Psychrobacter arcticus 273-4: one gene and its partner. The protein of the gene in region 2 interacts with the protein of the main gene of each other region in a pairwise test. Links are inferred from orthologs where the notes say so. Each region holds a gene or a part of one and is shown on either strand. Other genes may lie near its edges. The genes, in order: aceE and nth.

Region 1 (16,333 bases), 610 kb from region 2 along the record:
AGATTGCGCCAATGTACGCCATCTTATACTATCTACGCCTATATTGAGCCGTTATTCTTCCTTGATAACCTTAACACTGTCATATCAAGGTGAAAGTAAGCACACTGTTATTGGCTAAAACATTGATCTATATATGATACAAAATTGTGCTTAATGACCTATTTAAGCTACAGCTATATCTTGTAAGATGTTCTATCCATTATTAAATAATTAACCATAAAGAATTAAATATAAAAACCAAGCATTAAAAAATCAATAACCACTCACCTATTAAAAACGACTCAACATACGCTTATGACTGAACAGACAAACACACTGATGAATCAAAACCCGAAAAACACCAGCGATATGGTAACGCCTGCTAGTGACTTGAGTAGTAAACATACCTCTCATAAACTGTTATCTAATAAACTGTCACCTAATAAACTATTAGACAGTAAAAATCTGGCTCGTGAAATGACAGCGAAAGAAAAAAATAATGACGACGCTGATGCTACGCCTCATCCTATATTCATAGAAGTCAGTCAGCGCTGTCTTGTCGCGGCAAACCAGCTTAAGCGTTATAGTAAACCTAGTCTGCTGCCAGCCGATACCCGCAGCGCACCAGATTTAGATATTGGTTTTGGGCAACAGCGAGCGCTTAAGGCATTGCATACCGCCCTCGATATCCATGCTAGTGGCTATCATGTGTTTGCAGCAGGCGAAAATGGTTTGGGTAAACGTACCGTGATTAGTCGCTTGCTCAGTCTTATCGCAGCCGATGCACCGACGCCGGATGATTGGGTATATGTACACAATTTTACTGATCCACGGACTCCGTTAGCACTACGCTTACCTGCTGGTCAGGCCGCTGTCTTGCAACAACAAGTCAATACTCTATGGCAACAAGCCAAAAAACGGCTGAGTCAACGTTTTCGTAGCGACCAGTATCAAAGCAAAATAGAAGCCATCAAAAATGACACGCATCAAAAAGAAAGCCACGCCTATGATGCGCTCAATGCTGAGGGCAAACAGTATGACTTGGCGTTAACCTTTCGCCCATTTGACAATAAAGCCGTTTTTGTTCATCCAAGCCAGATCGCGACAGAAAATAGCGACACTGCTGCTAAAGATAAGAACGTACTAAATCGCGATAAGAAAGCGGCTACTGCGAGCATCGATATTCGCAATACTGAAGCTGACAATAATGCATACAGCAGTGAATATGAGACTGAGCTGAATAATTTTGCCCAAAAAAACCATATGCAAAAGCGGCTTAGTCAGCTGACCATTGCTTTAGAGCAATTAGAAGATGAAGCTAACGATGCAATTGAGTTGTTACATCGTAATATTTCTAAGCGGGCGCTACAGCCGTTATTCACACCTATTTATGAGCAGTTCAGCGCTCACCCACTTGTTGTTGAGTATCTAAAGGTAGTCTTTGCCGATATGATTACTCATGTCGAGCGTATCGTTAATGGAGATGATGAAGAGTTTGTAACGGCATTGCTCGCCACGACGCCTAGCCGCTATGCGGTCAATGTTATTAGCAGCCATGAGCCTGATAGTGGTGCGCCCGTTATCTTTGAAGACCTGCCCACTCACTTAAATCTATTGGGTCATGTAGAGCAAATCACCCAATTAGGCACAGTCACTACCAATGTCAGCATGATTCGTGCGGGCGCTTTACATCGTGCCAATGGTGGCTATCTGCTGCTTGAAGCCAGTCATTTGCTTGAGCACCCTTATGCTTGGCAGGGTCTTAAGCGTGCACTGCAATCTCGCAAAATCAAACTATCAAGTCTTGAGCAGATGCTGACCTTAACAGGAAGTTTATCCTTATCGCCTGCGCCGATTGATCTTGACATAAAGGTCATTTTGTTGGGTGAAGCCGATTTATATTATGAATTACTAGAGCTTGAGCCGGAGTTTGATGCGGTATTTAAGGTACGTGCTGATTTTCACGATGATGTAGTGCGCACTCATGAACACGAGCTAGCGTTGGTCGGAAAGATGGCAGACATCATCGATTATGACAATCTTTATCCTTTTGATAGGAGGGCACAGGCAACCCTGCTTGAGCATCTAAGTCTGCAAGCAGAGGACCAAGACCGTCTGAGTCTGCACAGTGATTTACTTATTAAGCTGTTGCATGAATCTAACCGCCATGCGCGTTTGGGCGGACAGGATATCGTCAGTGCTAAGCATGTGGTACAAGCTATTGAAGATATGGATGAGCGCTCAGGATATTTGCGTGACCTATATTGGGACGAGCTCAAAAATGGTCAGCAGCTTATCCAGACTCAAGGAAAAGCGGTTGGACAAGTCAACGCTTTAACAGTCGTGAGCTATGCCGATAGTGAATTTGGCATGCCTGCCCGTCTCACGGCGGTCATTCAGCCAAATATTGGTACTGGTGAAATTCTAGATATCGAGCGTGATGTTGATTTGGGCGGTAGCTTACACGCCAAAGGTATGTTGATTATGACCAGCTACTTACGGGCGTTATTTAGTCAGCACCATGCGCTAAACTTTAGTGCTTCATTGGCCTTTGAGCAAAGCTATGCGCATATTGATGGTGATAGCGCAACCGTCAGCGAAGGCTGTGCCCTATTATCTGCTTTAGCAAACGTACCCATTAATCAATCTCTTGCGATTACAGGTTCTATGAACCAGCTCGGCGAAGTACAAGCCGTCGGCGGCATCAATTCCAAGATTGCTGGTTTCTTTGATGCGTGCCGCGAGCAAGAATTGACTGGACAGCAAGGCGTGGTCATTCCTATGGCAAACGTTAAACAGCTTATGCTGCGTGATGACATTATTACTGCCGTTAAAGCAGGTAGCTTTCATATATATGGGGTGCACACGCTCAGTGAAGCGCTCACATTGATGACGGGATTACCTGTCGATACGGTGAATAAGAAAAGTCGATATCGCAAAGAGACACTGTTCGGTAAAGTCTTAAGTCGTTTGATGCTATGGGATGACAACCAAAATGCAGATGATGACATTGACGATAAAAAATCAAAAAAGAAAGCTAAAAAAAAGCGCCAAGCCAAACGGCAAAAAAAAGAAGACAAGAAAAAAGCAGCTAAAAAAGACAAGGCTATTACTATTAAAGAGCACAATGACATCATCGTAGAAGAAATCACTATAGATGAAGCACGCTAGACGTTAGGGTATTTAGCTATAACGATCATATGTTGATGTCGTGCTCATACTAATATGAATGACCCGCTGACTTTATAATCGTGACATTACAAAGGTTATCTTTTCATGACTGTATCTCATACCGACATTGCTCATACTGACAACGATAGTCTTGACAACGATAGTCTCGACAATCAACAGGCTACTGATGAGCAAGCAAACTCTGTTGCAACTTCAGACAATAAAGCCTCTGATGATGCAGCCGATAATCGTCACGGCGCTGCCACGACAGCGCGGCAGTGGCAAGTGTTGTCACAATTGCAGCGCAATCGCTGGGTAGGTACGACCCATATCTATGAGCAGCTGATATTGGCAGGTTTTGATATCAGTTTACGCACGGTACAGCGCGACCTAAACGCTCTTGCCAAACGCTTTCCTATCGAAAAAAACAACGCCAACCCGCAAGGCTGGCGCTGGGAAGATGATGCACCGCTACAAAGCTTGCCGCATATGAATTTATCGCAAGCGGTCGCCTTCAATATGGTTGAGGCCAATCTAAGCCAGCTGCTACCGCCAGTTATTTTAGATGAGCTATTTCCTTGGTTTGATTTGGCACGGCGCCAGCTCAAAAATAGCAAAGTGACCCATTCATGGATTGATAGGGTTCGTATTGAGCCTGCAACTCAGCCGTTGATCGCCCCACATATCGATTTAGACAGTAAAGACAATATTTATCACGCTCTGTTTTATCAACTACAAATCAAAGCCTGCTATACCCGCAGCAATAAATCACAAGCCAGCGAATATACCTTAAACCCTATTGCTATCATTCAGCGTGGGGTGATTATTTATCTGCTCGCGACCCGTACCGATGATAGCGAAAATATCATTCGCATTTTTGCCCTACATCGATTTGCCAGCGTTGAGATATTAGAGAGCGCCGCAAAAACGCCTGATAACTTCCAACTAGATAATTATCTGGATGCAGGTGGCATGGGCTTTAGCCATCCTTTATTTAGCCCATTAGCCAATCATGGCAAATATACACCGATTGAGCTACAATTTACCAAACAAGCAGGCAAGAGCTTGACCGAAAGTAAGCTTAGTGATGACCAAATTGTCACCATCAATAGTGATGAAAGCTTGACCATACAAGCAACTGTGAACCTAACCTCGCAACTGGTCTGGTGGTTGCGAGGTTTTGGGAATGGTCTGCTAGATGCCAAGCCAGAGCTACTTTATCAAGCGGTATTAGATAAAACAGCAGATGCTATCTAACCTGTTTTTATACGATCTTTACAACTACCTAACCCATTCATAAAAAAACTATGCATCAAAAGGATTATTATGTCGACCACTACCCCATCGCCACTACTGTCAGACAGCTTAAGAGGGTTGGGTCTAGATGCAGGTACTTTATTTTTTGGTCTCAATTATGAATTTACCAAGATTGAGCAAAAAGGCTTGTTTAAAAACTTAAAGAAGCGTTTTAACAAAAATGCCAACTCTATAGATCTTGATTTGGCTTGCGTGTTATATGATGACAATTGCACCATTAGTGATATGGTTTGGTTTAAAAAGCTGCGTGACAAAGCCGAATCGATATGCCATCAAGGCGACAGTCTGAACGGTAAAGACCGCGGTGACCAAGCCATGTACCTTGCACCCCTTGATCAAGAGCAAATCCGGCTATATCTGGATGAAATCCCTGCTCATATCACCCACATTGCTTTGATTGCCAACTCCTATCACGGACAGCCCTTTACCAGAGTTAAAAAGGGTGAGATTCATCTAAGCGATGATGAAGGCAACCGCTCTTTTGAGGTCAACTTAAAACAGCTGCCGCGTGATTGCCTGACGCTATGGGTGGCACATTTGCGCCGAGAAGTAGATGACTGGCATCTAACGCTACAGAATCTACCGCTCCCTGCGACAGATTTGGCGCTAGCGGCTCAGCAAGTGGCGCACGAATTGGCTCGTGCCTTACCGATTCCACAAGCAATCTATAGTCGGTGAAAAATAATATCGATACAACACCTACTACTGGTGCAAATTTTTCTTGCTTGCTGTGCCTACGCAGACAGAGGCTGCAAAAAATTTACACCAGCAATACGGTAGCGATTTTAAAGTATTTCAACTATATTCTAAAATAGTGCTTTACGCTTAATAAAAAATGCTCAATCGCTATACAAAGCAATTGACCATCTTTTATTTTATATACAGTTCCTTATTTTATAACCTAGGATATAAAAGAGAATCGCTGATAACTGATATTTTTTTACTATAAGCGCTCGCCGCAATGCGGACAAAAATTCTTTTGCTGCACGTCTCTTTCACGGCGCTCAAGCTCTTGCTCACGCAGTACTTGCAGCACAATGTCCTGTGCTTGCTCTTTATCTAAGCCAAGCTCGCGGCGGATTTTCTCAATCATCATCTGATTTTGTACCAAATCAAAATCACTATCAATAAGTTGTCCCCGAAAGTCTTGTTCAAGCTCTTCACGGCGCTGACTGAGCTCATTTGCCAAGCCCGTTGCCAAAATACCGGCAGGCAATGCTGCTATACCTACACCCAGTATAGTAATGATAGCCCCTAATATTTTGCCCGCATTAGTAATCGGCGTCACATCACCATAACCCACTGTCGTTAAAGTGACTACCGCCCACCACATGGCTTTTGGTATCGACTCAAACTCCTCTGGCTGTGCATGATTTTCTACCAAATAAATCCCACTAGAGGCCGTCACAATCATGATTATCAAGATAAAAATAACAGCTTGAAACGAGCCTTTTTCTTTACTAATCACCACTAACAAAATACGTAATGAAGCAAAATAACGGGTGAGCTTAAGAATACGGAACAGGCGCAAAATGCGTAAAAAACGCAAGTCTATACTGACAAAGAAGTTCAAAAATGCAGGGGCAATGGCAATCAAATCGATTAATGCTGACGGACTTTTTAGCCAATCCCAGCGCTGTCGCCACGTAGTATTGCTTGGCTTGGCTTCAGCGACACTCCATAGACGAAGCAGATATTCAATGGAAAATATCACAATAGAGAAGTTCTCAAACCACGTAAAGTACTCTTGATAAGGGTAGTACCAAGTGTCAACAGACTCGGCGATAACCGCAGTGACGTTTGCCATAATCAAAAAAATAAGAAAATAATCAACACAGCGACTAAAGAGCGTGTCATGCTCATCGTTTTGCAAAATGTTATAGACAAAAAGACGCAAGCGCCGTATAGATTGGAATAGCATGCCGTCCCTATGCGGTGTAACACCGAGCTTGGATGAACAAAAAAGCCGTTATGAGAGTTTTATTATACTAACTTTATGTAATAAATGTGCGTGACCAAGACCAATATGATGGCAACTGCAAAAACAGCCATGCGTAATAATCGCTCTTAAGCACGCAGCTCATGACTGAGTTTTTGCGCAGGTACTAAAAACAACCCATAATCTGGGCAACAGGAATCTATCTCATCCAACACTTTTAATGAGCGAGCATTTGCACAGCGCAGCGGAGAATTACTACAGTAGCCCAACATCATTAACAACCAACTCCTTTAAACAGTAACAGCGCATTAATAATATCAAAAACGCTAAATAAACATATGATATGTTCTAAATTTTAACGTATCCAAACCCTTCTAGTTGTAACTTTACGCATAAATATCTTAACCTTCAGATTAAAACCTTACTTTTAGTAAGGATTTTGTACTATAATAGATAGCAGATGTTACAGGTTAATCCCTAGCCTAACATTATGTATCGCCAACTTATGCCATCCCTCATGAGTTAGCGACCATCATTTATAACGTTGAGGAATTAAACGATGAAACTACAATCCCTAGTTTTAGCTGCTGCTACTGCCCTTACTATGACCACTGCTTTTGCTGTGCCTGCAGGTACTTGGACAGTTGCCGCTGGTGCACACTATGTTGACCCAAAAAGTGATAACGGTACTTTAAACAATGGTTTATCTGTTGATGTTGATGGCGATGTACGCCCAACTATCAGTGGTGAATACTTTATCGCTAATAACGTTGGTGTTGAACTACTAGCTGCAATTCCTTTTCATCATGATTTCACACTAAATGATGCTACTGGTAAAGAAATACTTACAGGGAAAACTCAACATTTACCACCAACGCTTTCTCTACAATATCACTTCGATGATTATAACTTGCCTATGAATGTGAAACCGTTTATAGGTGTTGGTGTGAACTATACGACTTTCTTCAAGGAAAAACTTAATCAGCCTGGCGCTGATCTAAAGCTTGACGATAATGTTGGTATAGCTGGTCATATCGGTCTAGACATACCTTTTGCCCCAACTGAGGCTTTCCGTATCGATGCGCGTTATATGGACATCAAAACTGATGCTACTCTAAATGGTACTGATATTGGTGAAATCGACATTAGCCCTTGGGTTTATGGCGTTGCGTTTGTCAAACAGTTCTAATTTAGCCGTATCATAAGCTAAAGATTATGAATAAAAAAGCCAGCTTAATTGCTGGCTTTTTAGTGTCTGTCATTTATCTATAGTTGAAATACTTTAAAGTCGCTACCGTATTGCTGGTGTAAATTTTTTGCAGCCTCTGTCTGCGTAGGCACAGCAAGCAAGAAAAATTTGCACCAGTAGTACGTGTTGTATCGATATTACTTTTCACCGACTATATATTCTGATGAAATAGCAAATATAAAAAAGACCATCCGCAGACAGTCTTTTTATTATTCATATTATTTTAAGTAGTCGTAAAACCTATAGCAAAATGCGGCGCGGGTCAGCAAGCAATGTTGCGACATAGCGGGTAAATACTGCCGCATCAGCACCGTTAATCACACGGTGATCGTATGATAATGACAATGGCAACATGAGGCGCGGCTCAAAGGCTTGCTTAGCAGCATTCCATTTCGGTTGCATAGTCGCTTCTGATGCACCCAAAATACCTACTTGCGGCCAGTTTACCAATGGCGTAAACGCCGTACCACCCAAGATGCCTTGACTTGATATGGTAAAGCTAGCACCTTGTAAGTCTTTGGTGCTCAGCTTTTTATCACGGGCTTTGATTGCCAACTCGCCGATTTCAATCGCAATTTGCTTAATGCCTTTTTCGTGAGCATTTTTAATCACTGGCACGATTAACCCATCATCTGTTGCTACCGCAATACCCATATTCACGCTTTTACGTAGGATAACCTGCGTATTGTCATCGCTTAAATGACTGTTAAAGCGTGGATGCTGGGTCAATGCATAAGCAGTTGCCTTGACGATAAAAGCCAAAATTGTCAGTCCAATACCTTCAGCTTTCATACCACCTTTAAGTTCGCTACGCAGCTGCTCTGTCTCAGTAATATCAGACAAATCAAACTGCGTCACTTGTGGCAAGTAAGTATTGTAATTAAGCTGCGGTATAGACACCTTTTGCAAGCGTGTTAAATCTTGGGTTTCCGTTTCACCCCAAATTTCAACGTTACTCATATCAGGCAAGCTTGGTAAGCTGGCTCTAGATGCACCGGTTGCAGTAGCTGGAGAAGCTTGCTGTGTCGTTAGGCTTTGTTTGACATGCGCAAATAAATCTTCTTTTAAGATACGCGCATTCAGTGCTGAACCTGCCACCTCACTAATATCCACACCCAACTGACGCGCAAGCTTACGGACAGCTGGACCAGCATAGACATCAACCATTTTTTCATTGACTTGTGCTTCGGTCAGCTTATTACTTGCGCTGGTCGTCGCATTAGCGGCTTGTTTAGGTGCAGTCGTTACTTGCTTATCTGCTTTCTGACTGGCATCAGCCTTTTCATCAGTAGCCGCTGGTTTTGGATCTTGCGACTGCGCATCTTCTGCTTTGGCTTCACTTGTAATATTGGTATTATCTGAGCTTTGACCAATGATGACAATAAAGTCTTGACCATTGGCAACCATATCGCCAGTTTGTACCAGTATTTTTTCAACTTTGCCTGCTTGCGGCGCTGGTACTTCAACCGAAGCTTTATCCGACTCAATCAGCAAGATAGACTGATCGGCAGTGACCATATCACCGACACTAACCATAATCTCAGAAACTTGCGCTTCATCGACGCCTAAATCTGGTAGCGCATGAGTGGTTGCTGTTGCGGCTTGTTGAGCAGGCTGAGCGGTATTTGACTCAGCTGTTACTTTATCACTCTGCTCTTCTTTTTGCGTTTCTTCTTGCTCAGTATCACGAGACTTATCTTGAGTATCAGCGACAGCTGCTTCTGTGCTTTGGCTATCATCTTGATTCTCAGTCTCGCTTTCAAGCTCAATCAGCACCATACCTTCGCTGACTTGATCGCCAACCGCAACGCTAATTTTAGTTACTTTGCCAGCAGCAGAGCTTGGTACTTCAACTGACGCTTTATCTGACTCAAGCAAAATAATATTATCGTCTTTTGCGATGACATCACCAACTGCAACCATAATTTCACTGACTTCGGCGCTATCAACACCCAAATCGGGGGCTTTAATTTCCATCCTTGTTCTCCTTGTCTTATGGTTATTATTCTGTGACGTCATCATTATTAAGTAAGGTCGCATCGGCTTTGTCTTCGGCGCGCCCTTCACTGCTTATCTCTTCATCCTCTTCACTAATAAACTCAGGTACCGGACTTGGATTAACATTATCAGGTGCTGGTGCATCTGGGAATTGATCATAATAAGACTGCTGCTGCCATGCAGGTGGCTGATCGGCTTCAATACCAAAGCTTGAAATCGCATCTTTGACTAAGCGCATCTCAACTTCGCCTTCATCTGCCAAGCGTTTTAGCGTAGCGACAACGATGTGTGCGGCATCAACATGGAAGAAGCTACGGAGATTCTCACGGGTATCTGAGCGACCATAGCCATCTGTACCAAGCGTGGTATAAGGACGGTTGTCAGGTAACCAAGCACGGATTTGCTCTGAGTAGTTACGCATATAATCTGTTGCGGCAACGACGATACCTTCGTGCGGCGCCAACTGCTCAGTAACCCAAGGTACTATCTCTTCTTCCATCGGATGCAAGCGGTTATAATCATCACAAGCCATACCATCACGAGTCAATTCGTTAAAGCTGGTCACACTCCAAACATTTGAAGTAATATTGAAATCGTCTTTTAGAATTTGTGATGCTTTTTGTACTTCACGTAAGATGACACCAGAACCTAATAACTGAACTTGCGCTGAGCTATTATCTTCTAGTAAATACATACCGCGCTTAATGCCTTCCTCTACGCCTTCTGGCATTTCAGGCTGTTCATAGTTTTCATTCATCAAGGTCAAGTAATAATAAACGCGCTCGCCTTCACCATACATACGGCGCAGACCATCATGCATCACCACTGCCAACTCATAACCAAAGCAAGGATCATAGGTTACGCAGTTTGGTACCACGTTAAATAGAATTTGTGAATGACCGTCTTGATGTTGCAAGCCTTCACCGTTCAACGTCGTACGACCTGCGGTAGCGCCCAGTAAGAAACCCTGAGCCTGACAATCACCTGCCGCCCATGCTAGATCACCAATACGTTGGAAACCAAACATCGAGTAATAGATATACATCGGAATCATCGGTAACGCATTGACAGAATAACTGGTTGCCAATGCAATCCAAGCACTCATCGCGCCCGCTTCGTTGATGCCTTCTTCTAACATATGACCATCGATGGCTTCTTTATAACCCATCAAGGCTTCACTATCTTCTGGCGTATATTTTTGACCAACTGCCGAATAGATACCCAATTGACGGAACATCCCTTCTAGACCAAAAGTACGGGCTTCATCAGGAACGATAGGTACAACGCGATCTTGGATGTCTTTATTCTTTAGCATCGCTGATAATAGACGCACAAACACCATGGTGGTTGATTGCTCTTTACCGTTACTGCCTTTTAAGACACGATCAAAGATAGACAAATCAGGAATATTCAATGGAATATGTCCACTGCGACGATTTGGAAGATGACCACCCAAGGCTTCACGGCGACCTTTGAGATATTTCATCTCCGCTGAACCTTCTTCAGGGCGATAAAACGGTAACGTCTCTAATTGCTCATCGGTAAACGGCAAATCAAAACGATCGCGGAAATACATCAAGGCTTCTTGATCAAGTTTTTTGACCTGATGCGATTTATTCACCGCTTGGGTTTGGGTAGATAGACCATAGCCTTTAACAGTTTTGACCAAAACAACGGTTGGCTGACCTTTGGTTTTCATGGCTTCACTAAACGCCGCGTAAACTTTCATAGGATCATGACCACCACGGTTTAGGCGTGAGATATCTTCATCCGTCAAGGCGTCTGCCATCTCTTTTAACTCAGGATACTTGTTAAAGAAATGCTCGCGAGTAAATTCAGCCGTACGCGCTTCATATAGCTGATACTCGCCATCGACCACTTCTTCCATACGGTATTTAAGAGCACCTGAGACGTCTTTATCAAGCAAAGTATCCCACTGACCGCCCCAGACAACTTTAATCACACGCCAGCCTGCGCCGCGGAATACTGATTCAAGTTCCTGAATGATTTTACCATTACCGCGAACAGGACCATCAAGGCGCTGCAAGTTACAGTTGACCACCCAAATAAGATTATCCAATTTTTCACGACCAGCAAGCGAGATTGCACCTAAGCTTTCTGGCTCATCGGTTTCGCCATCGCCTAAGAAGGTCCAAATTTTACGACCTTCTTTTTCAAGCAGACCACGGTTTTCCATGTAACGATGGACGTGGGCATGGTAGATCGACATGATAGGACCTAAGCCCATTGAAACCGTTGGGAACTGCCAATAATCAGGCATTAGGTACGGGTGCGGATAGCTTGACAGACCTTTACCACCAACTTCACGGCGGAAATTGTCTAGCTGCTCTTCAGTTAAGCGCCCTTCTAGATAAGAACGTGCATAGATACCAGGCGCTGAGTGACCTTGGTAATAAATCATATCACCACCGAAATGATCACTGGCAGCACGAAAAAAGTGATTAAAACCTGTCTCATAAAGGGTAGCACTTGAAGCAAATGTCGCTAAGTGACCGCCTAAATCATCGTCGTTTTTATTGGCACGCATTACCATTGCCAAAGCATTGTAGCGAATCAGAGCACGAATTTTGCGCTCGATCGTCAAGTCACCTGGGTACATTGGTTCATCTTCAACGGCGATGGTATTGATATAAGCCGTATCTAAACGGTTAAATGGCAGGCCTTCTTGCACCCCCATATTGTATAAGGCTTTTAATAAGAACTGCGCACGATCTTTATCAGCATGCTTAATCACAGACTCAAAAGCTTGCAGCCATTCCTGCGTTTCGCTGCTATCAGCATCCTTGTAATAATTCATCTTTCTTAATCCTTTTTTATCAGTCATCCCTACACGATGGCAGGGTATTATTAAATCACAGAGTTATACATATTTTCGTAAGCAAACGATTTACCTAATGCCTTCCTTGCTGCATCTCGTCATTCCATTATATGTCGTGGTTCTTACAGACCAGTTACTAATAAACAGTAACTGTAGCTTGGCATGGGGTTCAAACAGACATCGTAGTAAAAGTAAACGACAGCCGATATGCGACTTTCATCATCAAATGATATTGACGCTTTATTATAGGGGTTTATTAACAGATTGTTTATAGCTATAGAGAAATGCCAATATGACAAGTATTTTTAAAATAAATAGTGATTATTTTTTTGGAGATATTTAAGAAGTTTGTTGGGAAGTTCTTTGCAATGAGTAATGAAAGTTATATTTAGCACAAAAATGTATTTGGTCATAATAAGTCTGCCACTCATCTGCTTTCTGAGAAATTTACAAAATTATTGCTTAATATGGGGCGGTTCAGGTCAAGTATTATCGCCACCCGATCAAATGTATAGTTGAAATACTTTAAAGTCGCTACAGTACTACTGGTGTAAATTTTTTGCAGCCTCTGTCTGCGTAGGCACAGCAAGCAAGAAAAATTTGCACCAGTAGTACGTGTTGTATCGATATTACTTTTCACCGACTATATAATGGGCTACCGCTGTAAGTTTTTTATAAAGCTCATGCATATAAGTTGAAAAATAAAAAAAATCCGACATTTATATGTCGGATTTTTTCAATATCTATCTGCAAAACTTAATATACAGCTTAACGGTTTTTACGCGGTAGCTTCTCTGGCAAATAGCAACGCAGATAAGCGATAGATGCGGTATTCGCTTCTTGCAAATATTTATCGGTAATGCGCTCATGACGACGATAAGAAACCGTAAAAATAGCATTTACAATACTAAAAGCAATCAATAATACATCTTGAATATCTTCAAACTTAGGTACTTCATAGCGTTCAGCCAAACGATCATACACCAATCTGACCACTTGGTGATCCATATGCTCACCAAAACTGTCGCCTTCAAAATCAGGTGTATTGGTATCATAAATCAATTTAGCTTTGGTTTGATCTTCATCAAAAATTTGTACACAGCGATCAATTAGCGCCGTGAGATATCCCTGCCATCTATCATATTTAACCGTCTCAACCGTTCTTAATACGTCTAAGATATCAATAGCATTTAAAAAACGCAGCGCTAAAAATATGGCTTCAATATTAGGGAAGAAATGATAAGCAGACGCTCTTGGAATACCCGCTTCTTCGCAGACAGCGGCAAGCGTAATATCATTGATAGATTGGGTTTCACTCAACTTTTTAGCACCCATCAATAATTTTTGACGGCGCGCGCGACCTTGCTGACTAGTAAATTTAAACTTATTAGGCACCAACTTTTTTGCCAGCTCCGAGTCTACCAGTACATCTTCAATTTTGTCGTCTTTATTTTCACTCATGATAAATCTCTTAATGTTATGCCCTATCTTTATAAATATAGTGTTCATCGGATAGTATGCGCCCTAAATAAAAGGACCATTTCTATCAACTGAATGTCGGATGATAGTACCGCTACTATACTCAACGAGGAGGCATAATAAACGCTTGTACACTATCAAGCAAGGGACAAGAATAGGTTAAAAAACAATTCAGCAATTAATTATAAAATAGCGTTAATTGTGAAGCTTTATTTTCGCTCTTATAATACCATGATCAATCACTCTATCTGCATAATCCCACTTTAAATGGTCGTTAAAATAGTCAACGCGTTCAACCTGACCGAGCGAAAACTTGCTATCAGGTAGAAATTCTTCAGAGACAAATAATTGATCAATCACTTCTGGCATACCTTGGTAAATGTGGGTATATGCCACATCTTTCATCCAACCATAACGGGCTTGAATACGAGCAGCATCAAACAGGGCAACGTCGCGCATGCTCTTGTCATAATTAACTTCACCAGTCTCAGTCATCAACTGAGTGGTAACGCTTTCGGTCACATCATTCATATCACCAAGCAAAATCAAAGGCTCACGAGTATGCTGTAACCTATCTATGATAGAAAGCCTGATAGAAGCCGCTTCTGCAGCACGCATACACAAACTACGCAGCTTGGCACGAATACGAATATTTGGATCATCCATATCTTCCAACAAATTACCTGCCTCATCACGTAAGAAAAAAGCACGTTTACTTTTCAGATGAGCGGTAATAATCGTTATCGGCTGACCAAACGCATCGACGCGTAATACAAGTGGCGGACGATTAAAGCGTTGATAAGGACCTATATCTGGAATATTAATGATGGCTTTTGGCAAAATATCTTCAAGTAAGCGACTCTCTAAGTGCGCAAACCGACTAATGATCCCAACAGCAGGGGTATTCTGCGCCCCTTTGCCTTGCGTATAGGGGCTTGCACTATCATTACTTGCCAGCGGAATAACCACATGCTCAGGTTTAAAACCTAATGATACGGCCAATGCGATTAGCGCCTCACTGTCCCATACTTCTTGTACCGCAATGATATCAGCATGTGCCTTTGATAGTAGATCTGTGATACCACGCAACTTATGTTCGTATTCATGATTACTGTAAGCAGGTGCATTTGGATAATAGAGACGATTTGGATTGGCAAAATTGAGCAGGTTGGCTGTTGCTATATAAAACTGCTTATGATTACTTTCATTATTATTGGTCATAAACTGCCTATTATTATTTTGAAATACGGTTTTTAATGATTACTTATTGGCTAATTTTAACAATAAAGCATATTAAATACTATATATTCATACATAGTAATATATAGAAAAAAAGCCTCCAAAGAAATCTTTGGAGGCTTTAAAATAGCATAAATTCGAATTATTGCGTCTGCTAACAAAAAAACATCTACAATCGAACTAAATCTAGTAATAAGACAGTAAGCTTTAGTCGTGTTTACTTACTTGAAGCAAGTAAACCATTAGCAGCACTTAAATATAGTCGGTGAAAAGTAATATCGATATAACACGTACTGCTGGTGCAAATTTTTCTTGCTTGCTGTGCCTACGCAGACAGAGGCTGCACAAAATTTACACCAGCAATACGGTAGCGACTTTAAAGTATTTCAATTATATTATTCGCTTACTGCTTTGATAAACCATCTAACCTGAGTACTTAATGTCTTATTAAAATCAGCATAAACACATTAAGAAATACGATTCCACGCATCACGAGACGCTCTACGTGCCTCATTCCACTCCATACGTGATTCACCTTTCACATTGAACCATGAGCGCTCTAACTCTGCCTCATGATCTTCAAAACGGGCATCGGCAGGATAACGTGCACGGTTTGCATAACCTACCGCATAGGCTGGATGTAAGTCACGGTCGAAGTCATGACCTTCTTGATAGTAATCGGCATTGGCATACTCTGCACGCCAATACGCTTCTTCACGCGTTGGATCAATCGCTTCGGCTGCCGCATGACCTGCGCCGCCACCAACGATTGCACCAATGGCTCCGCCAATCAGCGTTCCAAGTGGGCCAGCTATTGTACCTATAGCTGCGCCTGCTGCTGCGCCGCCAATACTACCGACACCTGTACCTACTGGATGTGAGCCTGGCTCACCTGTAATTGGGTCAGCATTCAAATCATCTCTGGTTTCTTTTGACATATGTTTGATAGCTTTACGATCAATCGCATCATGATCCTCTATGATATTGTCATTTTCATGTCTAATAACAGTATTATTGATGACATGATCACTACCAGTCAATCGGCGCTCATTGTCATCGATGATACGCTCTCTGTCGCCAACTTCAAGATAGTCATCAGTAATTACACGGTTATTAGGGTCCG
Region 2 (15,818 bases):
GAGCTGGGTGACAATGCTCGTTTTGTACGCTGTGATGTGACCAGTGGCGATGAAGTGCAAGTGGCGGTTGATATCGCTGAAAAGGCGTTTGGTGGTCTGCAAGGGTCGATAAATTGTGCTGGTATCGTTGTTGTACAAAAATTGTTAGATCGTGAAAATAATCCTGCAGATCTCGATGCCTTTAGTCGTGGCGTGAACATTAACCTCGTTGGTTCTTTTAACGTGGCACGTTTGGTGGCGGCTAGTATTGCTAAGCGCGTGGCAGCTAGTACGCCAGCCGAAGTCAATGCTGACAACGGAATTATCATCAATACGGCTTCTATCGCCGCTTTTGATGGGCAAGTCGGACAAGCCAGTTATGCCTCATCTAAAGCTGGAGTCGTTGGCATGATGTTGCCGCTAGCCCGTGAGCTGACTCGTCATGGTATCCGTGTGATGACTGTAGCGCCAGGGGTATTTGCAACGCCTATGATGCAAAGTCTGCCTGAAAAGGCCCGTGAGCAGCTAGAGGCTGCGGTACCTTATCCTAAGCGTTTGGGCAACCCAAATGAGTTTGCCAAATTGGTCATGCATATCATTGATAATGCCTATCTTAATGGTGAAGTGATTCGTTTAGATGGCGCGATTCGTATGGTGTAATAAGGTATTAAAGATTTAATATCGTAGCTTTAAGTATTATTCCTATAACTCGTACAATACTTGGCATGGTTTTTTGCTATCTTATAGATGATAATTTTATTTATTAATGATAAGAAGCAATGCCATGCTGTTTTTTTGTGCAAATCTTAAATAAGCAGTATCCGCAGACGCATTTTTTTGAAAATTGAATGAATTATATATTGAGTGTGAGCGCGATGTAGTAACTACATTTAAAGTAATCAATATCATTACTATTAATAAGGTTTTAACGGTAAATAGGTTGAAATCTACCTCTATATACCGCATATATAAAGGTAGAGGAAGGCAAGCAAACAGCATAAGTTTGCTGCCTGATAATATATACGAATGATAAAAGGATGCTTATATGAGATTTGAAAAGTTTACTCAAAAACTGCAATCTGCGATACAAGAGGCACAAAGTCTGGCGTTAGGGCGTGACCATACCGGTATTGATCCGGTGCACCTGCTTGCAGTCTTGCTGCAAGATGAGTCTAACTTGTCTATCTGCCAACAAGCAGGCGCGTCTATTCCTGCGTTAAAAAATGGCGTGGCAAAGGCATTAGATAACCAAGCAACGATTTCGGAGCCGACAGGTGATGTCAATCTTAATCCAAACTCGGTTAAGATTTTGAATTTGGCAGATCGCCAAGCGCAAAAAGAAGGCGATGATTTTATCGCGACTGAATGGGTGATGTTGGCACTTGCTGAGCAAGGCGATACCAAAAAAATATTTGAAAGTGCTGGCGTTACAGCCAATAAATTAAAAGCGGTGATTGAGCAATTGCGCGGCGATGATACTGTGAATAATCAAAATGCAGAAGATCAGCGTGATGCCCTTAATAAATACACCATTAACTTAACTGAGCAAGCAGAGCTTGGTAAGCTTGATCCGGTGATTGGTCGTGACGAAGAGATTCGACGTACTATCCAAGTGTTGTCACGCCGTACCAAAAACAATCCTGTGCTCATCGGTGAGCCAGGTGTTGGTAAAACGGCTATTGTAGAAGGCTTGGCACAAAAAATCATCAATGGTGATGTACCAGAAGGTTTACGTCGTAAAGAAGTGCTGTCGTTGGACTTAGGTGCTTTGATTGCTGGTGCAAAATTCCGTGGTGAGTTTGAAGAGCGTCTCAAAGCGGTACTCAGTGACTTATCGAAGCAAGAAGGTAACGTTATCTTATTTATCGATGAGCTACATACGCTAGTTGGGGCAGGTAAGGCGGATGGTGCGATGGACGCCGGTAATATGCTAAAACCAGCGCTTGCACGTGGTGAGCTGCATTGCGTCGGTGCGACTACTTTAGATGAATATCGTAAGTATATTGAAAAAGATGCGGCGCTTGAGCGTCGTTTCCAAAAAGTATTGGTTGATGAGCCGACGGTTGAAGATACCATTGCGATTTTACGTGGACTAAAAGAGCGTTATGAGCTGCATCATGGGGTCGATATCCAAGACAGCGCCATCATTGCGGCTGCTCGTATGAGTCATCGTTATATCACTGATCGCAAGCTGCCGGATAAAGCCATTGACTTGATTGATGAAGCTGCGAGTCGCTTACGTATGGAGATGGACAGCAAACCTGAGTCACTAGGTAAGCTCGATAGTCGTTTGATACAGCTAAAAATGCAGCGTGAAGTGCTCAAAAATGAAGAAGACGCGGGCGCGCAAGCAGAGCGTAAAGTGCTTGATGCACAAATTGAAGAGCTGGAAAAAGAGTACGCCGATCTTAACGAGATTTGGCAAGCAGAAAAAGCTTTGGTTAAAGGCAGTCAGCAGTTAAAAGACGAGCTGGACAAAGCCCGTATTGCTTATGATAAAGCCAGCCGCGAAGGCGATTATGAGACCATGAGCAAGCTGCAGTATGAGACGATACCGCAGTTAGAGCGCCGTATCCATGAATCTGATTTGGCAGAGCAAAAAGAGCAGACTGGTGAAAATAGTGGTGTAAAACTGCTGCGTAACAAAGTCACGGACAATGAAATCGCCGAAGTCGTTGCTGCAGCGACGGGTATTCCAGTTAGTAAAATGCTGCAAGGCGAACGTGACAAGATGCTGGCGATGGAAGAAAACCTCCATGAGCGCGTCATCGGTCAAGATGAAGCGGTCGAAGCAGTAGCCAATGCAGTACGCCGTAGCCGTGCTGGCTTGTCTGATCCAAACCGTCCTTCAGGCTCGTTCTTGTTTTTAGGGCCTACGGGTGTCGGTAAAACAGAGCTGACCAAATCGTTGGCGAACTTCTTGTTTGATTCAGAAGATGCTATCGTCCGTATCGATATGAGTGAGTACATGGAGAAGCATAGCGTCAGCCGTTTGGTGGGCGCGCCTCCAGGTTATGTGGGCTATGAAGAAGGTGGTGCTTTGACGGAGGCGGTACGCCGTAAGCCTTATAGTGTGATTTTGTTTGATGAAGTTGAAAAAGCGCATCCTGATGTGTTTAATATCTTGCTACAAGTATTGGACGATGGTCGCTTGACGGATTCACAAGGTCGCGTGGTAGACTTCAAAAACACCGTCATTATTATGACCAGTAACTTGGGTTCGCACAAAATCCAAGAAATGGTTGGCGAGAGCTATGAAGATATCAAAGCTGAGGTGATGGATTCGGTTGGACAGCATTTCCGCCCAGAGTTTGTCAACCGTATCGATGAGATCGTGGTATTCCATCCGCTAGGTATGTCACAGATGGCTGGTATTGCTGCGATTCAGTTGAACCGCTTGCGTCAGCGTCTATATGAGCGTGAGTTGGATATCGAGTTATCGGCAGATGCGATGAACAAACTGGTTGCAGTTGGCTATGATCCTGTTTATGGTGCGCGTCCACTTAAACGTGCGATCCAACAAGAGATTGAAAACCCATTATCATTGAAATTGCTGGCAGGTGATTTTGTCGCTGGTGATATCATCAAAGTCGATGTCGGTGCTGATGACAAACTGACCTTTGATAAGCTTAGAATGAGCTAATAATTATTGCTGGTTCTAATTGTTATGAGTTCAATCAAACCCCTTATTTGCCTATTTTTTTATACAGGCAAGTAAGGGGTTTTTGTCTTGTGCTCTACTATTCTTCTAATGTCTCAATGTTTTTGCTATAGTCGGTGAAAAGTAATATCGATACAACACGTACTGCTGGTGCAAATTTTTCTTGCTTGCTGTGCCTACGCAGACAGAGGCTGCAAAAAATTTACACCAGCAATACGGTAGCGACTTTAAAGTATTTCAACTATATATGAATATAAAATTTATGGAGACTAGATAATAATAAGTAGGCAGTATATGAGCGCGCCAAACCTACAGTCGATTACTCCCATTTGGCAGCAGACGCCAAAGGTAGACGGGCAAGGGCATTATAGCCACCGTTTATTATTCTCTCCTGATGGGCAAAATAATACGGCTAAATGCTGATGGCTCCATGCCAACGGATAATCCATTTGCGAATAGTAATGACATCGCCGCCGGTCATATCTCCCTCATCGATCAGCATCTATTCGACTGGTACACATACCGATTTTCCGGCATGGCATGGCATGGCAATGCGCTGATCAGTGGCTTATCCTCCAAAGCGCTAATCGTGGTTAGGTTTGATGAAAATAATGGCGCTTCGGAACGATATCGCTATGATATGGGAGAGCGTATTCGGAGCGTGTTAAATGTAGAGGGGCAGGTTTGGGTTTTAGAAGATGGTAGCGAATGAATACAGAAACAGCTATCCAAATTTCTAGGGTTTTGCGGCATTGTGGTTTGTGCTACCAGATAGTTTCTTATTTATGTCTATCAATGAGAAAATGGTAAATACTTAATTAAATTTGATAGTTGGCAGGTATCTTGTTAAGGTGGCCTTCCTAAAAACTAAGGCTAACAAACAAATGAATCATGTAAAAGTTGGCAGGTTAGGCCCTTTTCCACGGGTAAGCAAACCTGTGTTTATTACTTCAGCGTTACTTATCGTTGGATTTATCATCTTTGGCACTTTTTTCACTGAAACCGCTGGCGCGCTATTTAGTTTTTTACAAAATTTTATCACGGATAAGTTCGGCTGGATGTTTATTATATTAATGAACGTGGCGCTGGTCTTTTGTATTTATCTAGCGGCGAGCCGTTACGGTGATATTCGTTTGGGTCAACAAACAGAGAAGCCGCAGTACAGTCTTTTTTCGTGGATCGGCATGTTGTTCTCTGCTGGTATCGGTATTGGACTGGTGTATTGGGGAACGGCTGAGCCCCTATACCACTTTATGGCACCACCACTAGGTGAAGCTGAAACAGTAGAAGCTGCCAAGCAGGCTATGAGCATCTCATTTTTGCATTGGGGATTACATGCTTGGGCGATTTATACCATAGTGGCATTGGCACTGGCTTATTTCCACTTTCGCCGTGGACTGCCGTTATCGATTCGCTCGACGTTATATCCGCTATTAGGCGAAAAAATATATGGCCGCTGGGGTCATGCGGTTGACATCCTAGCCGTATTCGGGACGATGTTTGGTGTGGTAACTTCCTTAGGTCTAGGAGTTATGCAAATCAATTCAGGTCTTGAAAATTTATTTGGTATACCAAATTCTTTAACGGTACAGTTTATTATTATTGCCTTTGTGACTGCATTGGCCTGTGGCTCGTTGATGCTTGGGCTTGATAAAGGTATCAAGCGCTTGAGTGATATCAATATGGGTTTTACAGGTGTGCTCTTGGCCTTTATGGTTATTTTAGGGCCAACCTTATTCATTTTTGATAGTTTTATAGAAAACATCGGTAATTACATAGTCGCTATGGTGCCCTTATCAACATGGGGAGAAGCTTATGGTAATACAGACTGGCAGAGTGGTTGGACGATTTTCTATTGGGCATGGTGGGTAAGTTGGGCACCATTTGTAGGGGTATTTATTGCGCGTATCTCTCGTGGTCGTACCATCCGTGAGTTTGTATTGGGCGTGCTGTTGATTCCAATGTTGATTTTGTTTTTCTGGTTCACCACTTTCGGTGGTGTCGCTATTCATATGGAACTTTTAGCTGCTCTTGATCCGGCTATAGCCAGTCCGGGATTGGTAGAAGCAGTACAGGCAGATACGGGTAGTGCTATTTTTAAACTGGTTGAGTACTATCCATTCGCGAAACCAATTACTTTTCTTGTCGTTATTATGATTGTCTTATGGTTCGTGACCTCATCGGATTCAGCCAGTTTTGTTATCGACATGCTGACGGCTGGTGGCGATATCAATCCACCCAAAATCCAACGCTTATTTTGGGCGTTGATGGAAGGTTTGATTGCAGCTATATTGTTAGCAGCAGGCGGACTGGGCGCATTGCAAGCAGCCGCTATTGTAGCTGGACTGCCATTTGCTTTGGTTATATTTGTCATGATGTATGCGTTACTTCGGGGCTTAAGTCGAGATCGATTGATACTGTATCGAGCTCAACAGCACTTTATTACCGAAGAGTCGGCAGATCATAACTCAGCCAATGAGTTTGCTGATGAGCACTTGCTCACAGATCCCTCTGCTATTGAAAAGCCTGAAGGTTAAAGGTTTTTTGGACAATGTTTAAATAATACTGAAGTTAAAAATTAACTTAAAAACCCCAAGCTTACTATTAAGCTTGGGGTTTCGTTTTAATTGCTCAGAGGTACTTTCTACTACTAGAGAAGCTCAGATAAATTTCAACAACTAAGCATTACCGTTTTATTTAGTAGGCTTGTCATCTTGATTAAGCTGAATATACTTATCAAAGTTCTGTGCATAATCTGTCAAGTTATCGCTTAGCATTTGGCGATATTGTTTGGTATAAAATTCGACAATATCGTCTTTTTCTTTGGCGAAATCATCACCTTTTACAAAGCCGATAGAGGCAACAGATGCGCTATAACGTGCCGCGGAATAAAGCAGTGAAGCACCTACTTGACCTGAATGTGCATCAGGCCCCAATTGACTGTTTGCCACACCAATAATGGCATCTGCACGTTGATAAAACGCCTGCATTTCAGGGGTGATTTCAAGACTTGCATCAATCTCATTGTTTTGAGCGTTCTCTTGAGACATAAGCGACTCCTAATAATGGTAGGTAAATTTAAATGTATCACAGCAGTCTAATAACTGGATAAGATAATAGGAACAAAAAGGGTTTCAGTAAAAATTTTATAAACCAGCATCCGCTTTTAAAATTTCAGCTTTGTCTATTTTTTCCCACGTAAAGGCAGTTTCAGAACCTTGGCGCCCAAAATGTCCAAAACTAGCCGTTTGCTGATACATCGGCTGCAATAAATTTAGCATACGAGTGATACCATACGGACGTAGATCAAAATGCGTACGAATCAGGCGAATGATTTCATCGTTGCTGATTTTGTTAGTACCAAAAGTGTTAATCGAAATCGAAGTCGGTTCAGCAACGCCAATGGCATAGCTCACTTGTACTTCACAGCGATCTGCAATACCAGCAGCGACGATGTTCTTAGCCACATAACGCACCGCATAAGCAGCACTGCGATCTACTTTTGAAGGATCTTTACCACTAAATGCGCCACCGCCATGACGCGCCATACCACCATAAGTATCAACGATAATCTTACGACCGGTCAGTCCTGCGTCGCCGACAGGCCCACCGATGACGAATTTGCCAGTCGGATTGATATGATAACGTGTACCAGCATGTAGCAGTTCTGCTGGCAGTACTTGTTTGATAATCGACTCCATGATCGCTTCTTGTAAATCGGCTTGCGAGATACTTGGATCATGCTGCGTAGATAAGACGACCGCATCAATAGCAACGGGTTTACTACCGTCATATTTAAGGGTGATTTGTGCTTTGGCATCTGGACGCAACCAAGGTAGCTCGCCTGCGCGGCGCAGCTCAGACTGACGCTCCATCAAGCGATGAGCATACTCGATAGGGGCGGGCATCAAGACTTCGGTCTCATTGCTGGCATAGCCAAACATCAAACCTTGGTCGCCTGCACCTTGTTCTTCAGGATCAGCGCGGTCAACACCTTGAGCAATTTCAGGAGATTGCTTGCCGAGCATGTTGATTACGGCGCATGTTTCGCCATCAAAGCCTAAGTCTGAATGATGATAACCAATGCCGTTGACTGTATCACGCACGATGCGCTCAACGTCGATATTTGCTGTGGTGGTGATTTCGCCTGCTAGTATGACAGCACCTGTCTTAACCAGCGTTTCGCACGCCACACGGGCATGTAAATCTTGGCGTAGAATGGCATCAAGGATAGCATCTGATATTTGGTCAGCCATTTTGTCAGGATGACCTTCGCTCACAGACTCTGAGGTAAATAAGTTATATTCGCGCATAATAGGATCGCTTAATTGAATCAGTAAAAATAGGAAAAAGCATAACGTCTGGGCGCTGCTTTAATTGGTATTGGCCGAACAATGTATTGCTCGGTGATTAATTGGTACTACTCAATTCACATATTCACAAATGCATGTGTTATATAGATTCAGATAAAACACGGATTTGGATAAATCATATGGGGTAAGGCTAAGACGGCGATAGCTTCGCGTTGTACTATGTCGCGTTGTACTATGTCGTGTTGTACTATATCGTATTGTTAGCTGGTAACGTGTTTCAAGCTGTCGCCAATCACACGCCTATCACCTGATTGTCAGCAGGATCAACAATCTGACGTACTTGCCTAAAAATACGCTTATTCTAACTCGAAACGCAATAAAACTCTAGTGAGCTGCGCTTGTTCTATTATGAGTAATGCTCAATCATGACATTATTATAATTTAGCATCAGTATATCTATAGTCGGTGAAAAGTAATATCGATACAACAGGTACTACTGGTGCAAATTTTTCTTGCTTGCTGTGCCTACGCAGACAGAGGCTGCAAAAAATTTACACCAGCAATACGGTAGCGACTTTAAAGTATTTCAACTATATTGATGCGCTTTGGGATTATTATCCGCTCATATCACAACTCTAAAAACGCCGCTTTGTCTTTAAACATACATTCGTCATAAACAGGGCAAGCACCGCATTTTGGCGTCCGTGCTTGACACGTATAGCGTCCGTGCAAAATCAGATAATGGTGGGCATCCACGATATAGTCATCTGGAATACGCTCGACCAGCTTATTTTCAACGATTAAAACGTTTTTGCCAGTGGCAAGCCCAGTACGATTGCCCACTCGGAAAATATGCGTATCGACTGCCATGGTTGGTTGACCAAAGGCGGTATTTAAGACCACGTTTGCCGTCTTGCGACCAACACCGGCAAGCGATTCTAAGTCTTTGCGATTGTCAGGGACGGTACTATCAAATTTTTCTATAAGATCGCGGCAGGTTTTGATAACGTTTTTAGCTTTAGCATTGAACAAGCCTATATTCTTAATATACGCTTTAAGTCCTTCTTCGCCTAAAGCGAGTATCGCCTCAGGCGTATTCGCTACCGGATAGAGTTGATCGGTGGCAATATTGACGCTGATGTCGGTTGCTTGTGCTGATAAAATTACTGCGATAAGTAGCTCAAAATTGCTACCATAATTTAGCTCAGTGACGGGCTCGTCAATCGTCGCTGCCAATTTTTCAAAAAATGGACGTATGTCACGATTGGGCATGCGCCTCGATGGTGGGGTATCAGCTGTTTTATGTTTGACGGTTTTACTCATAGTGTTTTCACTATCGTTATTCGCTATTATTTTATTGATTATTAAAGGTGTGAAAGCTCTGTTTGCAATGCAGTAAGCTCTGCTTGTTTACTGTCATTTGCTCGCACGCTAAGCTGCTTTTCCAGCTTTTTAATTTTAGTACGCAGCTTGGCAGCGGCAATGGTGTTTTTAGCTTGTTCTTCACTGATGTTTAAAGACAGACTGGTGGCATTGTTGAGCTTTGCTTCTACCATGCTGACCACGGGTCTGCTATTGCTGCTATCCGCAAGTTGTTCGCTGACACGATTTAAATGGGTATGGTAGCGCTGCCTTAAATCATCCTGCTCAAGCGTGCGCTCAGGCATCGAAAGCGTGAGCTCAACCGTGACCAAATCGATGCAATCAACAGGACAGGGCGCGATACAAAGCTCACAGCCTGTACACAAGTCGGTGAAAATAGTATGCATGTGCTTACCAGTACCAACGATGGCATCAACTGGACAAGCAGGAATACATTTGGTACAGCCAATGCAATCATCTTCACGAATGACGGCGCGCACTTCAACAGGACGCTGAGAATGGCTATCTAGTGGCCATTTTGAAGACTCAGCGCTTAGTGTGGTTATATCAGCATTGATAATCTGCGCAATAGTATCAGTCACTGGCTGACCACCCGGCACACATTTATTATGTGGCTCATTATCTAGCGCGATAGCGACTGCATAGGGTAGGCAGCCATCTGCATGATCGCAAAGACCACACTGCGTTTGCGGTAGGCTGGCATCAATGCGCGTGATCTTTTCCTGAATATCAGCAGGTAAGCGCTCTATATCCAAAGTATCGAACAAGATTGGTAGATTGGTTAGACGGATGTGACTACTATTTTTACTAGTGGTGCTGTGCATGTGCTTTAAGACCTTCATATCAGTGCTAAGCGCTCTGAGTACTGATATTAAAATAAATGGAATAATGGCGATATTGCTGAATTGAGATCATATAGTCGGTGAAAAGTAATATCGATACAACACGTACTACTGGTGCAAATTTTTCTTGCTTGCTGTGCCTACGCAGACAGAGGCTGCAAAAAATTTACACCAGTAGTACTATAGCGACTTTAAAGTATTTCAACTATAGATTAAAGCGAGATACCTTGCTCATTGGCAATTTGGGTAATCAGCTCATAAGCAATGCTACCTTTAAAGGGTATCTTTGGCAGCTTTGATAGATCAAAAAACTGGGCATGTGACAGCTCGTCTTCTTGTATAACGATATCACCCCCAGCGTAAGATGCTCGAAAACCAAGCATTAAATTAGAGGGAAATGGCCATGGTTGACTGCTCACATAGTGAATATCTGACAAACTAAGACCCACTTCTTCTGCCACCTCGCGTACCACCGCATGCTCTAAGCTTTCACCGACTTCTACGAAGCCTGCAATCAAACCGTATAGTAACGGTTGCGGCGACTGTGATAAATGAGCTGCTGTTTTTTGTTGCCCATGCCGATGATGATGGGCCAATAAAATTTGCATTTCACCCGTTTGCGGGTTGAGTCGAGTAATAGCGGTAATGACGCAGGGCTGTACGCGAGGATACTGACGCAATTGGCAAACGTCACAAACCATCGCGCGCTCACCGCATTTGGCAGCTATGGTGGGCGCGGCGCAGCGACTACAAAACCGTGTGTCCGCCTGCCAACGTAATAGCTGTATGGCTTGGCTAAGCTGAGCAGCTAATGTTATGGGCAGCTGCGTGATAAGCTGCCGATAAGGTATAAAAGCGTTCAAGCTGCTCTGAGAGTTGCTATGGCTAATACCGCTATTTTCTACGTCGCTACTGTCTAATAAGTCACTACTGCCTAATAAGTCACTACTGCCTAATAAGTCACTACTGCCTAATAAGTCACTACTGCCTAATAAGTCACTACTGTCTAAAATGCTAGGCAAGGCAATATTATGTGCTATTGCATAATCATCAGTGATGGCGCGGCTGGCTCGTACAGTAATGGCATTAGCGTTATCAGTATTATCTACATCACTAGGTAGCCAGCTATTTGGCGCTAAGCTGTCAAATAATGTAACCTGTCCCAATTGATAAGCTTGCTCACTACTGACATCGGAGTGTGGTAGCTGAACTTGCAAAGGCCACCAGCCATTAGGCGTTTGACGACATAAGATCGTTTCATCAGATAGGACAAAGGCACAGGTCATCATGTAGATTTCCAAACGGTCAGAGACAAGCTCATATCAGTGCCGATATAAGCTTGTCTCTATATAAATATTTAAATGAATGATTAAGCGGCAAGCAATTGGCTTAAGCTATGTTGCCCAACATCCAATGCTCGTTTGCTGACAAGGCGATTGTTTTCGAAACCGTCTAGATGATAGTCAACTGCCATCATAACATCAGCGATATAAGCCAAGGTGCCATCATCAATACGGCTACCGCTGTGGATACGCTGCTGCAAATAACTTGCCAGTTGACTGAACATACTGGCAGGCGTTGGCAATTGTAAGAAGCGCACCGCACCGCTCACTTGACGCAACATTTCAGGGATGTTTTTAATATTAAGAATATCGCGCTCAGGCTCTGCGAGATAGTCATTGATCGCTTGTTCAGCACTGGCAATCGCCGTACGACTCTCTTCTATCAAGGTATCATAAGCGGTATTGATCTGATGTAGTGAGATATGCGGATTGTTCAACGGCAGATAAATCGCACCTGGAGTATGCATCTCAGCCATGGCGATAGTCGCGTTTTCTGCATGCATGAGTGTCAATAATAAATGATCGCAATCTTCTGGAGTAGGCGCGCGCCAGTTGCTGACCGCTTCTGCCGCTTTGGTAAGGCTATTGGCCGCATTAGATAGACCGAGCAGATGTAAGGAAGAGCTTAAAGTGGTCAACCCTTCAATGATTTGCGAGGTCTGCAGGTCGACTGGATTGATTGAATCACCACGGGCATAGCTATCGACATTTTCTTTAATCGTATTGATTTGGGTCTGGATAATGGTATTCAAAGTATCCATTAAATCACGGTTTGGACCAAACAGGAAGCGCTCCATCTGCTGACGTTGTGGGCCTTCTAACTGGTTGGCGGCATATTGCTCACGCAGCATTTTTGCCGCTTCAGTATCACGCTGTCCGGCAAAACTGACCAAATCAGCAAAACGCGTATCCATCACTGGCAGATAGTTTTGGAACTGCTGTTCGACATAAATAAGTGTGTGTTTTTGACTGATATTAAGTGGCAGGATGGTTGCAATATCAGTGACTGCTGCCGATGCGGCTTGCCAAAATAGACTGCTGGTATTTGCCGCTATCAAAGCACAGGCGGCCGACATGGCATCCAATTTTTGCTGATCATCTTGGTTAATATTGCCATCCTGATTGATCATAATGACGCCAAGCCCACTACGATAAGCATAGGTCAATAATGCTTGATCAAGGTTGAGCTCATTTAGCGGCTGAAAATTCTTTTCAGGGTTGGCGATAATGATGCTACTACTACCAAAAGCAGAAAAATGATCAGCAGCAATAGGCGCTATTTGGCTATGAGCATTGAGCTTATTAATGATTGGCAGTAATAAGGTAGGCTCTATCGATTCGGTCAACAGCACAAACTCAACATAACGATCAAGCGTCATGATGGCTTCGGAGAGGTCCATAATTAAGTCAATATTGCTGTTGTCGCCACTGTCATAAAGCTGCTTCAATCCGTGTACAATCGCATTATTAAGTGCTTCTGCATCCACCAAAGATATCAGCTTAAAAATACAAGAAAGCTGTTTTAATACAATAATAGAGTCTAGTAATAATGGCGCTTGGCTATTGTCATCATTAAATTCGCCCAAATGAATCTCAGTATCTTTAAGTATAACAGTGATCTCATCGTGCAATAAGTGCAGCGATGGCAAATTGAAGTCAGTAACACTAAGCGTTGGCGCGGTCAATTTTATTTGCGTAGAGTGATTCATAATTATTTTTTCCATAAGATACTGACGAAAATGGCAAATGGTTAGACGGTAAATTAAAAAATGGCGCTAGATAATGTTTTAATTTTTAGCGTGATAATAATCAAGACTATATTCTCTAATAGCCAATATAAGAAGCGATTTTAATGACTGTTACATTTTGGCTTTTAGCTCAGGATAGTCTTGTGCGAGCGACGCATACCAGCTTTGATTGGCGCTCTCATCAGTACTCGACTCAAGCAATAAAGCCGCTAAATTGGCAAAGCTAGCATGGGCAGTGTGTCCACCATCCGCTTGCGTGTCATCCTCAATCCCCAGTGTAACCTGCCCGCCGGTCATCGTCAGATATACTTCTGCTAAAATCTCTGAATCTAGTAATGCCCCGTGAAACGTACGGTCTTGCTTGCCCACATCTAAGCGACGTACGAGAGCGTCCAAGGTGTTCTTTTGTCCAGGATATTGCTGCTTTGCCATGACCAGCGAGTCTGTCACTCGCACCCGCTCAGCAAAGTCATGCATCCCAACCTTGGCAAACTCCATATTTAAGAAATTCATATCAAACGAGGCATTATGAGCGATGATTTCTGCACCGTCCATAAAGTCATAGAGCGATTGAGCGACTTGGTCAAAGGTTGGCTTGTCCGTTAAAAACGCTTCAGAGATACCATGAATGCGAATCACTTCTTCATCCATGCCACGCTGTGGATTGATATAGACATGGAGCTTTTCACCGGTGAATTTACGTCCGATCATCTCTACAATACCGACTTCGATAATGCGATCGCCTTTTAGCGGATCAAGACCTGTGGTCTCAGTGTCCATAATGAGCTGACGATCAGATTCATGACGATGGATAGGTTTAGGTAGCAGCGCTATAAAATAGGGATTGGCACGGCTAGTGTCACCATCGAATTTTGGCGTTTCATTTGCTATATCAGTGTCTATATCAGTGTCTATGTCGGACATATTAGGATTCATCGTGGTATCAGTCATAAAGGTATGGGCTTCCGGTATATCTGTATTAGATGTTTGGTAATGAAAGTCTTCTAATACTTGTCCATCTAACTGGGTTTTATCAAGCTCTTGGTCAACGTCTTCCTCAAGCTCATCATCCATCATATCAAAACCTAATGGATCAAAATTCAGCCAATCATCGCTGCTTGATGGCTTTTTATCAGCCGTTATTTGCTGTTTTTTTTTAATGTTATCTTGAGCGTCTCTTATCAAATATTCACTACGTGAGGTCACACCTAAGTTCGCCAGCTCGTCCGCTTTTTCATTGCCCGCATGTCCCGCATGACCTTTGACCCAATGCCAATCAACATCACGGTGTTGGCACAGCTCATCGAGTCGCTGCCATAGGTCTTGATTGGCGACGGGTTTTTTACTGGCCGTTTTCCAGCCTCTTTTTTTCCAACCTTCAATCCATTCAGTGATGCCTTTTTTGACATAGCTTGAATCTGTCCAAATCTCGAGGTTTTGCTCATGCGGACTATGGGTCAATGCTTGTATCGCACCCATCAGCTCCATACGATTATTGGTTGTTTCTTTATCGCCGCCATACAAATCTTGCGTACGTCCATCACTAAATATCAGGTGCGCGCCCCAGCCGCCAGCACCAGGATTGCCTTTACAAGCGCCATCAGTGTAGGCAACCGTTGTATCTGCTTTGGCAGCCAATGGGTTGATGGCGCTATTGGTCTTAAATGGTTGCACTGCACTGCGATTGTCTGACATAAAAATTTACTGACCTAATAAAGAATAAATACAGGGTATGGCGAAGCGACTTCACTCGTGTTTTGGGGAATAACTCGACCTGCCTATGCTGGGATTGAGTATAGCAAATCTAGCATTAATAGGGGCAGTTGCCATGTACAAAAACCCAAAAACAGATATCCTGATATAGTCGGTGAAAAGTAATATCGATACAACACGTATTGCTGGTGCAAATTTTTCTTGCTTGCTGTGCCTACGCAGACAGAGGCTGCAAAAAATTTACACCAGCAATACGGTAGCGACTTTAAAGTATTTCAACTATAGTAAGCTTATCGTTTTCTGTTAAAATAGGGCAGTTGTGAGGATTTGTCTAGCCAGACATTAACTATAATTCGTTTAACCAAAGCTTTTAATGCTCGAATGCAGGATCACCCTATGATGTCCTTACCCTCAAAACCCTCTTATAAAAACCTTAGCCATTTGATGATTGCTATGGCTGCGAGCAGTATGCTATTTTTGAGCGCTTGTAATGATAGCAATACTCAAGCCAATACCAAAAAGGTTGAGACTGTAGCAGATTTATCAATATTTGAAGGCTGCTATACCGTCAGTCATGATGAGCCTGCGCAAATAAAAGTCAGCCAGCAAGGTGGCGCGTGGGTTATGCAGATGAAAGAGCCTGCAAGTGCCAAGCGTGTTTGGGATGATGCTGAGCCATTAGAATTGATTGAAAATAGCGACATAGCACCGTTTTTCTCTATTGACCCTGATAATGTCGATGCGGTCATTGGTCGTCCGGATAGAGTGTTGGTACTGGCTCATGTCAAGCCTGTCTACGCCAATATCGATCCGCTACTTGATAGTGAGTATTTATC

Evidence for each region.
Region 1: the proteins of nth (region 2) and aceE interact in binary tests that used the Escherichia coli proteins (3 or more experiments, as listed by UniProt). The link is inferred for Psychrobacter arcticus 273-4 from one-to-one orthologs.

What each region holds. Positions count from the first base shown.
Region 1 is NC_007204.1:1,592,278-1,608,610, forward strand. What follows is about bases 9,458-12,834. They hold aceE (pyruvate dehydrogenase (acetyl-transferring), homodimeric type), read right to left. Parts: upstream 12,472-12,834; coding sequence 9,658-12,471; downstream 9,458-9,657. Other genes in these bases: PSYC_RS06880 (2-oxo acid dehydrogenase subunit E2), read right to left, coding at 9,458-9,632. In the rest of the region: PSYC_RS06855 (ATP-binding protein), read left to right, coding at 295-3,150; PSYC_RS06860 (helix-turn-helix transcriptional regulator), read left to right, coding at 3,256-4,407; PSYC_RS06865 (TerD family protein), read left to right, coding at 4,477-5,145; PSYC_RS06870 (ion transporter), read right to left, coding at 5,411-6,388; PSYC_RS11680 (hypothetical protein), read right to left, coding at 6,535-6,687; PSYC_RS06875 (OmpW/AlkL family protein), read left to right, coding at 6,966-7,595; more of PSYC_RS06880, read right to left, coding at 7,896-9,457; PSYC_RS06890 (TetR/AcrR family transcriptional regulator), read right to left, coding at 13,261-13,953; PSYC_RS06895 (endonuclease/exonuclease/phosphatase family protein), read right to left, coding at 14,167-15,192; PSYC_RS06900 (hypothetical protein), read right to left, coding at 15,678-16,148. UniProt on the Escherichia coli protein: Component of the pyruvate dehydrogenase (PDH) complex, that catalyzes the overall conversion of pyruvate to acetyl-CoA and CO(2).
Region 2 is NC_007204.1:987,580-1,003,397, forward strand. The notes cover bases 7,429-10,290. They hold nth (endonuclease III), read right to left. Parts: upstream 9,277-10,290; coding sequence 8,581-9,276; downstream 7,429-8,580. Other genes in these bases: metK (methionine adenosyltransferase), read right to left, coding at 7,429-7,953; PSYC_RS04320 (RnfABCDGE type electron transport complex subunit B), read right to left, coding at 9,318-10,160. In the rest of the region: PSYC_RS04285 (SDR family NAD(P)-dependent oxidoreductase), read left to right, coding at 1-639; ATP-dependent chaperone ClpB, read left to right, coding at 1,025-3,622; PSYC_RS11795 (PQQ-dependent sugar dehydrogenase), read left to right, coding at 3,935-4,063; PSYC_RS11910 (PQQ-dependent sugar dehydrogenase), read left to right, coding at 4,071-4,352; PSYC_RS04300 (BCCT family transporter), read left to right, coding at 4,525-6,177; PSYC_RS04305 (DUF3144 domain-containing protein), read right to left, coding at 6,334-6,690; more of metK, read right to left, coding at 6,787-7,428; nudC (NAD(+) diphosphatase), read right to left, coding at 10,391-11,467; PSYC_RS04330 (hypothetical protein), read right to left, coding at 11,548-13,230; dnaQ (DNA polymerase III subunit epsilon), read right to left, coding at 13,381-14,964; PSYC_RS04340 (hypothetical protein), read left to right, coding at 15,379-15,818. UniProt on the Escherichia coli protein: DNA repair enzyme that has both DNA N-glycosylase activity and AP-lyase activity. The DNA N-glycosylase activity releases various damaged pyrimidines from DNA by cleaving the N-glycosidic bond, leaving an AP (apurinic/apyrimidinic) site.